2 regions of the Bacillus pacificus genome follow, and region 2 is predicted to be linked to the other one. Evidence: a T-box and tRNA genes for the amino acid it is inferred to sense, from the RefSeq annotation. Region 2 holds a T-box; the other holds one or more tRNA genes.
The links. A T-box is a leader RNA that pairs with one kind of tRNA and senses whether it is charged. The one in region 2 lies ahead of LMD38_RS04720 (valine--tRNA ligase), so its partner is inferred to be a tRNA-Val.
Positions count from the first base shown of each region.

Region 1: it encodes a tRNA-Val, which carries the amino acid that the T-box ahead of LMD38_RS04720 (valine--tRNA ligase) is inferred to sense. The anticodon was not compared.

Region 1 covers NZ_CP086328.1:4,530,590-4,535,000, reverse strand. Annotated here, with positions in the region: rRNA gene LMD38_RS23455 (23S ribosomal RNA) at 1-961, shown strand, start outside; rRNA gene rrf (5S ribosomal RNA) at 1,063-1,178, shown strand; tRNA gene LMD38_RS23445 (tRNA-Asn) at 1,187-1,261, shown strand; tRNA gene LMD38_RS23440 (tRNA-Ser) at 1,264-1,355, shown strand; tRNA gene LMD38_RS23435 (tRNA-Glu) at 1,373-1,447, shown strand; tRNA gene LMD38_RS23430 (tRNA-Val) at 1,452-1,527, shown strand; tRNA gene LMD38_RS23425 (tRNA-Met) at 1,552-1,628, shown strand; tRNA gene LMD38_RS23420 (tRNA-Asp) at 1,632-1,707, shown strand; tRNA gene LMD38_RS23415 (tRNA-Phe) at 1,717-1,792, shown strand; tRNA gene LMD38_RS23410 (tRNA-Thr) at 1,811-1,886, shown strand; tRNA gene LMD38_RS23405 (tRNA-Tyr) at 1,897-1,980, shown strand; tRNA gene LMD38_RS23400 (tRNA-Trp) at 1,988-2,061, shown strand; tRNA gene LMD38_RS23395 (tRNA-His) at 2,081-2,156, shown strand; tRNA gene LMD38_RS23390 (tRNA-Gln) at 2,220-2,294, shown strand; tRNA gene LMD38_RS23385 (tRNA-Gly) at 2,300-2,374, shown strand; tRNA gene LMD38_RS23380 (tRNA-Cys) at 2,389-2,459, shown strand; tRNA gene LMD38_RS23375 (tRNA-Leu) at 2,470-2,551, shown strand; gene LMD38_RS23370 (YebC/PmpR family DNA-binding transcriptional regulator) at 3,040-3,759, shown strand; gene LMD38_RS23365 (NUDIX hydrolase) at 3,908-4,369, shown strand.
Region 2 covers NZ_CP086328.1:902,750-907,160, reverse strand. Annotated here, with positions in the region: gene LMD38_RS04720 (valine--tRNA ligase) at 1-1,935, opposite strand, end outside; T-box leader at 1,975-2,207, opposite strand; gene ysxE (spore coat protein YsxE) at 2,329-3,354, opposite strand; gene spoVID (stage VI sporulation protein D) at 3,417-4,397, opposite strand.

The sequences.
Region 1 (4,411 bases), 1.6 Mb from region 2:
TTCCTTGTCGGGTAAGTTCCGACCCGCACGAAAGGTGTAACGATTTGGGCACTGTCTCAACCAGAGACTCGGTGAAATTATAGTACCTGTGAAGATGCAGGTTACCCGCGACAGGACGGAAAGACCCCGTGGAGCTTTACTGTAGCCTGATATTGAATTTTGGTACAGTTTGTACAGGATAGGCGGGAGCCTTTGAAACCGGAGCGCTAGCTTCGGTGGAGGCGCTGGTGGGATACCGCCCTGACTGTATTGAAATTCTAACCTACGGGTCTTATCGACCCGGGAGACAGTGTCAGGTGGGCAGTTTGACTGGGGCGGTCGCCTCCTAAAGTGTAACGGAGGCGCCCAAAGGTTCCCTCAGAATGGTTGGAAATCATTCGTAGAGTGCAAAGGCATAAGGGAGCTTGACTGCGAGACCTACAAGTCGAGCAGGGACGAAAGTCGGGCTTAGTGATCCGGTGGTTCCGCATGGAAGGGCCATCGCTCAACGGATAAAAGCTACCCCGGGGATAACAGGCTTATCTCCCCCAAGAGTCCACATCGACGGGGAGGTTTGGCACCTCGATGTCGGCTCATCGCATCCTGGGGCTGTAGTCGGTCCCAAGGGTTGGGCTGTTCGCCCATTAAAGCGGTACGCGAGCTGGGTTCAGAACGTCGTGAGACAGTTCGGTCCCTATCCGTCGTGGGCGTAGGAAATTTGAGAGGAGCTGTCCTTAGTACGAGAGGACCGGGATGGACGCACCGCTGGTGTACCAGTTGTTCTGCCAAGGGCATAGCTGGGTAGCTATGTGCGGAAGGGATAAGTGCTGAAAGCATCTAAGCATGAAGCCCCCCTCAAGATGAGATTTCCCATAGCGTAAGCTAGTAAGATCCCTGAAAGATGATCAGGTTGATAGGTTCGAGGTGGAAGCATGGTGACATGTGGAGCTGACGAATACTAATAGATCGAGGACTTAACCATATAATATGTAGCAATGTTATCTAGTTTTGAGAGAACATAAAAAAACTTGTTGACTTTTAAAGAAAATAAGTTATAATAATGATTGTCTCAAAAGAATAATGTCTGGTAATGATGGCAGAGAGGTCACACCCGTTCCCATACCGAACACGGAAGTTAAGCTCTCTAGCGCCGATGGTAGTTGGGACCTTGTCCCTGTGAGAGTAGGACGTTGCCAGGCAATATTATTCCGCAGTAGCTCAGCGGTAGAGCTATCGGCTGTTAACCGATCGGTCGTAGGTTCGATTCCTACCTGCGGAGCCATTGGAGAGCTGTCCGAGTTGGCCGAAGGAGCACGATTGGAAATCGTGTATACGTCACAAGCGTATCAAGGGTTCGAATCCCTTGCTCTCCGCCATAGGATTTATAATATTTGGCCCGTTGGTCAAGTGGTTAAGACACCGCCCTTTCACGGCGGTAACACGGGTTCGAATCCCGTACGGGTCACCACTTTGGAGGATTAGCTCAGCTGGGAGAGCACCTGCCTTACAAGCAGGGGGTCGGCGGTTCGATCCCGTCATCCTCCACCATATAAATTATATGAATAGTATTATCGCGGGGTGGAGCAGCACGGTAGCTCGTCGGGCTCATAACCCGAAGGTCGCAGGTTCAAATCCTGTCCCCGCAACCAAATGGTCCCGTGGTGTAGTGGTTAACATGCCTGCCTGTCACGCAGGAGATCGCCGGTTCGACCCCGGTCGGGACCGCCATTTTAATAAGGCTCGGTAGCTCAGTCGGTAGAGCAGAGGACTGAAAATCCTCGTGTCGGCGGTTCGATTCCGTCCCGAGCCACCATTTATCTTAATCATATACGCCGGCTTAGCTCAATTGGTAGAGCAACTGACTTGTAATCAGTAGGTTGGGGGTTCAAGTCCTCTAGCCGGCACCATGTAAGTTTCGGAGGGGTAGCGAAGTGGCTAAACGCGGCGGACTGTAAATCCGCTCCTTCGGGTTCGGCAGTTCGAATCTGCCCCCCTCCACCATTTACATAGGGGCATAGTTTAAAGGTAGAACTGAGGTCTCCAAAACCTCCAGTGTGGGTTCGATTCCTACTGCCCCTGCCAAATATATTTACACAACATGGCGGTTGTGGCGAAGTGGTTAACGCACCGGATTGTGGCTCCGGCATTCGTGGGTTCGATTCCCATCAGTCGCCCCATTTTTATTTTAAAAATTATAAATAATCTAATGGATGCTTACATATAATTAAGTAAGAATTCGATGGGCTATAGCCAAGCGGTAAGGCAACGGACTTTGACTCCGTCATGCGCTGGTTCGAATCCAGCTAGCCCAGCCATTTTTGCGGAAGTAGTTCAGTGGTAGAATACAACCTTGCCAAGGTTGGGGTCGCGGGTTCGAATCCCGTCTTCCGCTCCAGTAAAATTTTATATGGCGGCATAGCCAAGTGGTAAGGCAGAGGTCTGCAAAACCTTTATCACCGGTTCAAATCCGGTTGCCGCCTTTTCTTTTGTGCCGATGTGGCGGAATTGGCAGACGCGCACGACTCAAAATCGTGTTCCTTCGGGAGTGTCGGTTCGACCCCGACCATCGGTATCACGAACGGCGTAATAAAAAGACTCTACACCAAATGTGTAGAGTCTTTTTATTATTTTCATCATACTAAAGAATAAGCACAAATAGGTACTAAATGATTAAGATAAACGTATTCATGTAGTATTTGAATGTGTCATAATTCTCCCCTCTATACTCACTTCGAAATTTTTCCTATTTTAATTATACAACAATAGAAAGGAATTAAGGGAATATTATGGAAAGCGGTATCGGTGATGTAAAAAACTCTAATAGAAATGGTAGAGTTTTTTTGCTAAATTATGTTATGTGATTCTAAAATTCGTGATAAATGTAGCAATTCATGTATAATATAACTTGTCGAAAGAACAAAATGATAGTGATTTATATTATGTCTGTAATATGAATCAAAAATGAACTTTTTATATTTCTTTTAAAAATGTGTTGAACACACATGATATTTCATATTAATATTTTTATGTAGATTTAAAACCGGAAAGAGAGTGGAAAGTATGGGTCGTAAATGGAATAATATTAAAGATAAAAAAGCATCAAAAGATGCAAATACTAGCCGTATATACGCGAAATTTGGACGTGAAATTTATGTAGCGGCAAAACAAGGCGAGCCAGATCCGGAATCAAACCAAGCGCTTAGAGTGGTATTAGAACGTGCGAAAACATACAATGTTCCAAGAACAATTATCGATCGTGCAGTTGAAAAAGCAAAAGGTGGTTCAGAAGAAAATTATGACGAGCTTCGTTATGAAGGGTTCGGACCAAATGGAGCTATGGTAATTGTAGATACACTTACAAACAACGTAAACCGTACTGCAGCAGATGTACGAGCTGCATTTAGCAAAAACGGTGGTAACATGGGTGTAAACGGTTCTGTAGCTTACATGTTTGATGCAACAGCTGTTATCGGTCTTGAAGGGAAAACATCAGATGAAGTTCTTGAGATTTTAATGGAAGCAGATGTGGATGCACGTGACATTCTTGAAGAAGAAGATGCTGTTATCGTGTATGCTGAACCAGATCAATTCCATGCAGTACAATCTGCTCTTAAAGATGCTGGCGTTGAAGAATTTACAGTTGCTGAATTAACAATGCTTGCACAAAACGATGTAACACTTCCTGAAGATGCACAAGCACAATTTGAAAAAATGGTTGATGCATTAGAAGATTTAGAAGATGTGCAACAAGTTTACCACAACGTAGACTTAGGAGAATAATACGATAGAAGCCCCTTTTCATTTAACGGATAGGGGCTTCTTTTTATGAATTTCATTAAGGTGATGAATGAGTAAAGGTATTTTGTTGTAGACAGGGAATATGCTTATAGGGATATGTGAAATATTCATTATTGCTAGGAGGCTTAATATGGAACATAAAACACCAAAGCATATCGTTGCTGTAGCAGGTTATTTAACAAATGAAAAAGACGAAGTGTTATTAGCTAAAGTACATTGGCGATCGGATACATGGGAGTTGCCAGGAGGACAGGTAGAAGAAGGAGAAGCGCTCGATCAAGCAATTTGTAGGGAAATAAAAGAGGAAACAGGATTAACGGTGAAGCCTATCGGTATTACAGGAGTTTACTATAATGCTTCCATGCACATTCTAGCTGTTGTTTTTAAAGTGGCATACGTGAGCGGTGAAATACAAATTCAGCCTGAAGAAATACAAGAGGCTAAATTTGTTGCTTTAAATGAAGAGAACATAGATGAGTACATAACGCGTCCTCATATGAAATCCAGAACGCTTGATGCGATGAGAGCAACACATTGTATTCCGTATGAAACGTGGGAAGTGCAGCCATATAACTTAATAGGAAGATTGTAAAGAAAAGAGTAGCCGGTTTGAGATACAATCAAATCACTACTC
Region 2 (4,411 bases):
ATCCCAGATGAAGTTGTATAATGAGCGACCAGCTTCACCGAACTCATATTTATCCATGTTACGTGTTACGCTTTCGATTGTTTCATTTAAGCGAGTTAAAATCCACTTATCTGCAACTGATTTTTCACCAGTTAAATCGATTTCTTCATATTTCATGTCATCCATGTTCATTAATACGAAACGTGATGCATTCCAAATTTTATTAATGAAGTTCCAAGTAGATTCTACTTTCTCCATGCTGAAGCGTAAATCTTGACCTGGTGCACTTCCTGTTGATAAGAAGAAACGCATTGCATCTGCACCGTACTTCTCGATAACTTCCATTGGGTCAATACCGTTACCAAGAGATTTACTCATTTTACGTCCTTGCTCATCACGAACTAAACCGTGAATTAATACATCTTTAAATGGACGCTCGCCTGTAAACTCTAAACCTTGGAAAATCATACGAGATACCCAGAAGAAGATGATGTCATAACCAGTTACTAGTGCATCAGTTGAATAGTAACGTTTGAAGTCCGCTGCATCTTCATTTGGCCAACCAAGTGTTGAGAATGGCCATAACGCTGAACTGAACCATGTATCAAGTACGTCGTTATCTTGATTCCAATTTTCAATATCTGCTGGCGCTTCTGTACCTACGTATACTTCACCAGTTTCTTTATGATACCAAGCTGGAATGCGGTGTCCCCACCATAATTGACGAGAAATACACCAGTCGTGAATATTTTCCATCCAACGTAAATATGTGTTTTCGAAACGATCTGGTACGAACGTTACTTTCTCTTCTTCTTTTTGCTGAAGCGCTACTGCCTTCTCAGCAAGCGGAGCCATTTTTACGAACCATTGTGTTGATAAGTAAGGCTCAACAACTGCACCACTACGCTCACTATGACCTACTGAATGCATATGAGGCTCGATTTCTACTAATACGCCCGCTTCTTGTAAATCTTTCACTAACGCTTTACGACACTCGAAACGATCCATGCCGTTATACTTACCAGCTTTTTCGTTCATCGTTCCATCTTCGTTCATTACTAAGATACGTGGTAAGTCATGACGGTTACCTACTTCAAAGTCATTCGGGTCATGAGCTGGCGTAATTTTTACAACACCTGTTCCGAAATCTTTTTCTACGTACTCATCAGCAATAATCGGAATCTCACGGCCTACGATTGGAAGTGTAACTGTTTTTCCGATTAAATGCTTGTAACGATCATCTTCTGGATGAACCGCTACCGCTGTATCACCAAGCATCGTTTCTGGACGAGTTGTTGCAAGACGAATGTGACCAGATCCATCTGTTAACGGATAGTTCATATGGTAGAATGCACCTTGAACTTCTTTATGAATTACTTCGATATCCGAAAGAGCTGTGCGTGTTGCCGGGTCCCAGTTGATAATATATTCACCGCGGTAAATTAAGCCTTTTTCGTATAATTGAACGAACACTTTATTAACCGCATCAGATAAACCTTCGTCTAATGTGAAACGTTCGCGAGAATAGTCTAGTCCTAAACCAACTTTCCCCCATTGTTGACGAATGTGAGAAGCGTATTCTTCTTTCCATTCCCAAGCCTTTTCAAGGAATTTCTCACGGCCAAGATCGTAACGTGAAATACCTTCTTCACGAAGTTTCCCTTCTACTTTCGCTTGTGTTGCGATACCCGCATGGTCCATTCCTGGAAGCCACAATACATCGTAACCTTGCATACGCTTCGTACGAGTTAAAATATCTTGAAGAGTTGTATCCCAAGCATGACCTAAGTGTAACTTACCAGTTACGTTCGGAGGTGGAATTACAATTGTATACGGTTGTTTCTTCTCGTCTCCTGTTGCTTCAAAATATTTGCCTTCTAGCCACCACTGATAAAGGCCTTCTTCAACGGACATATGATCATATTTAGTTGGTAAATTCTTTTCCGTGTTTGACATTATTTTCCCTCCTTAAAATAAAAAATGCCCCTCATCCAAAAAAAGGACGAGGGACATCGCGGTACCACCTTTATTTACAAACAAATTCAGGAATTTGCTTATACTCTTAATTTGATAACGGACAAATCCGTCTTTTCCTAATGAGAACTACTCCGTTCAGAAAAGATGCTCCAGGGCTACCTTCTAACATAACTATCTAGAGAATCTCCCAGCTAATGATTCTCCTCTCTGAAGACGTTTCTTGTTATACTCTTCCCCTTCAAGGCATTTATATGATTGTTAATTATTATATACAATAGTGTAAAAAACGAAACCTTATTCGTCAAGATAAATTTAAGACTACAGCTTTTTGAGTAAAAAAAGAAGATAAGTAGCATCCTCTACTTATCTTCTTTATCCGTTCCCTTGCTGGGCAGCTTGTAATTGCGAAAGAAAATATTCTATATTACTAACGAGCCAATGCGCTTGTTGCAAACTCTTTACTCCGAGAAGTTCATTTTCCTCATTACGCCGCTCTCTTCTTTTCTTATAAGACTGGATTTGCCGAATAAATTGCGATGGATACGTCATATACGCAAACATGAGTAGTTGCTCTTCTTTCGTAAAAGGGAAATTTTTTTGATACATTTGATACCATTCAAACCGATCACTTCGCGCAATTGGATATGTGTTTAACGACCGAGAATAAAACCCTACAATATCTTGCACAGGTGTTGCAAACTTCGATTTTTCTAAACTAATAAAATAGCCATTCCGTTCATAATCAAATAAAAAATGATTAAGCGATACGTTACCATGTACAAAAGTAATGCGCGTTGTTTCTTTTTCTTTCATCGCATCGTTCCACTCATTTAATTGCTTCGTTGCAAACTCACGCGCCCTCATTACATGATGATAGTACGTACAATACTGCAATTCAAACGGAGACATATACCACTTCGCTTCCGATTCTACAAGAAACTCTTCTAACATCTCTCCATCATTTTCCCAGCGATCGGATATATTTGTATAATGTTTTTCTAAATCCTCTTCTGTATACGTTTCTTCTTTTACCGTTTTTTGGTGCAACGTTCCGAGAGTCTGAAACATTTTATGGTATTGATCATTATCCTCGCCGTTCCCTTCCGCACGCTCTAACCAAGGCATTAAATAATAATTATACGTACCATCACTTAAAATATAATTTCCGTCCGTCGCATGGTATATAGGTACATAATTTGAAAAACCTTTCTCCTTCAAATATTGAATATGATGCAAAAAATTATTCCGCTCTAACTTCCTGCCTTCTATTTTCTTGAGCGCATATGGACCTTGATTCGTATAAATTTTCGTCACACTTCCGTGCTCTTCCATATGCTGCGTATCCAATCTATATTGCCTTACAATGGGTTCATAACGATTTCGTAATTCCATATCCATACGAATAACCCTTTCTATTCAAAACATAGCCTTTAGAAAAATAAGTGAGTGCAAACACTCACTTATTTCGCTTTTGCTCTTGAAACAGGAATATAAATAATTTGTCCTGTAGTTAAATATATATCTTCTGTTTGATTGACACGGTATAAGTTTTGTACAGATGTTTCATAACGTTCTGCAACAGATTCGATCGTATCTCCTTCTTGCACAAAATACATTCGTAACTTTGTAAATTCTTCTTCCGGTTCTTTCGTAAATAATTTCGTTAAATAAAGCGCATTTTCATCCCGCTGTGAATACGTTTCCTCTTCTTGTACTTCTTGTTTTTTCGCTTGTTCTTTCTTAAAATCTTTTCTTCCGAACAATTCAAATTGCGGCGTTGTTTCTTTCTCCTCTTCACGCTCTACAAATTCATGTTCTTCTATTTCCTCTTCTTCTACTTCCTGCTCTTTTCTTTCTTCTAGTTGGAACGGTTCAAATGCGTAATCTTCCCACTCATCTGATTCCTTATAGGCTGGCTCTTCGACTTGTGGCGTTGGTCTAGTAGTTTCATGCTCTTGCGCAGAATCATCCTCTAACTCAGCATACGCCGTTTCTTCCTCTTCATCCTCAATTCTTTCTTCATCACATAAACCTGTAATAGATATATCCGCTAATAATTGTAAGCAACCATTTTCCTTTAGTTCATAATCAAATTCCTCGATAGATACATATAGTTCTTCAATTACTTTCACACGGTTTCTTGGGATTGATATTTCAAGCGGGAAGGAATGAACAAGTTCATTAACCCCATCTTCTCTTGTTTCTACATAATCAATGGACTTCGCTGGCGATAGATCTCTTAATGAATAAGCTGAATCATCTTTTCGTGCAACATACTCTCCCGTTAAATCTAATTGCCCTCTCACAATTACCTCATGATCAAGCTCTTCTATCTCAACGTCTGGATCTAACGAAATTGACAAAAGTTCTTCGACTTCCTGTCCTTTTTGGAACCAAACAGATTCTTTTAATGAAAAACGTAATGAATGATCTGTTGCCACTTCTTTTCCCCCTC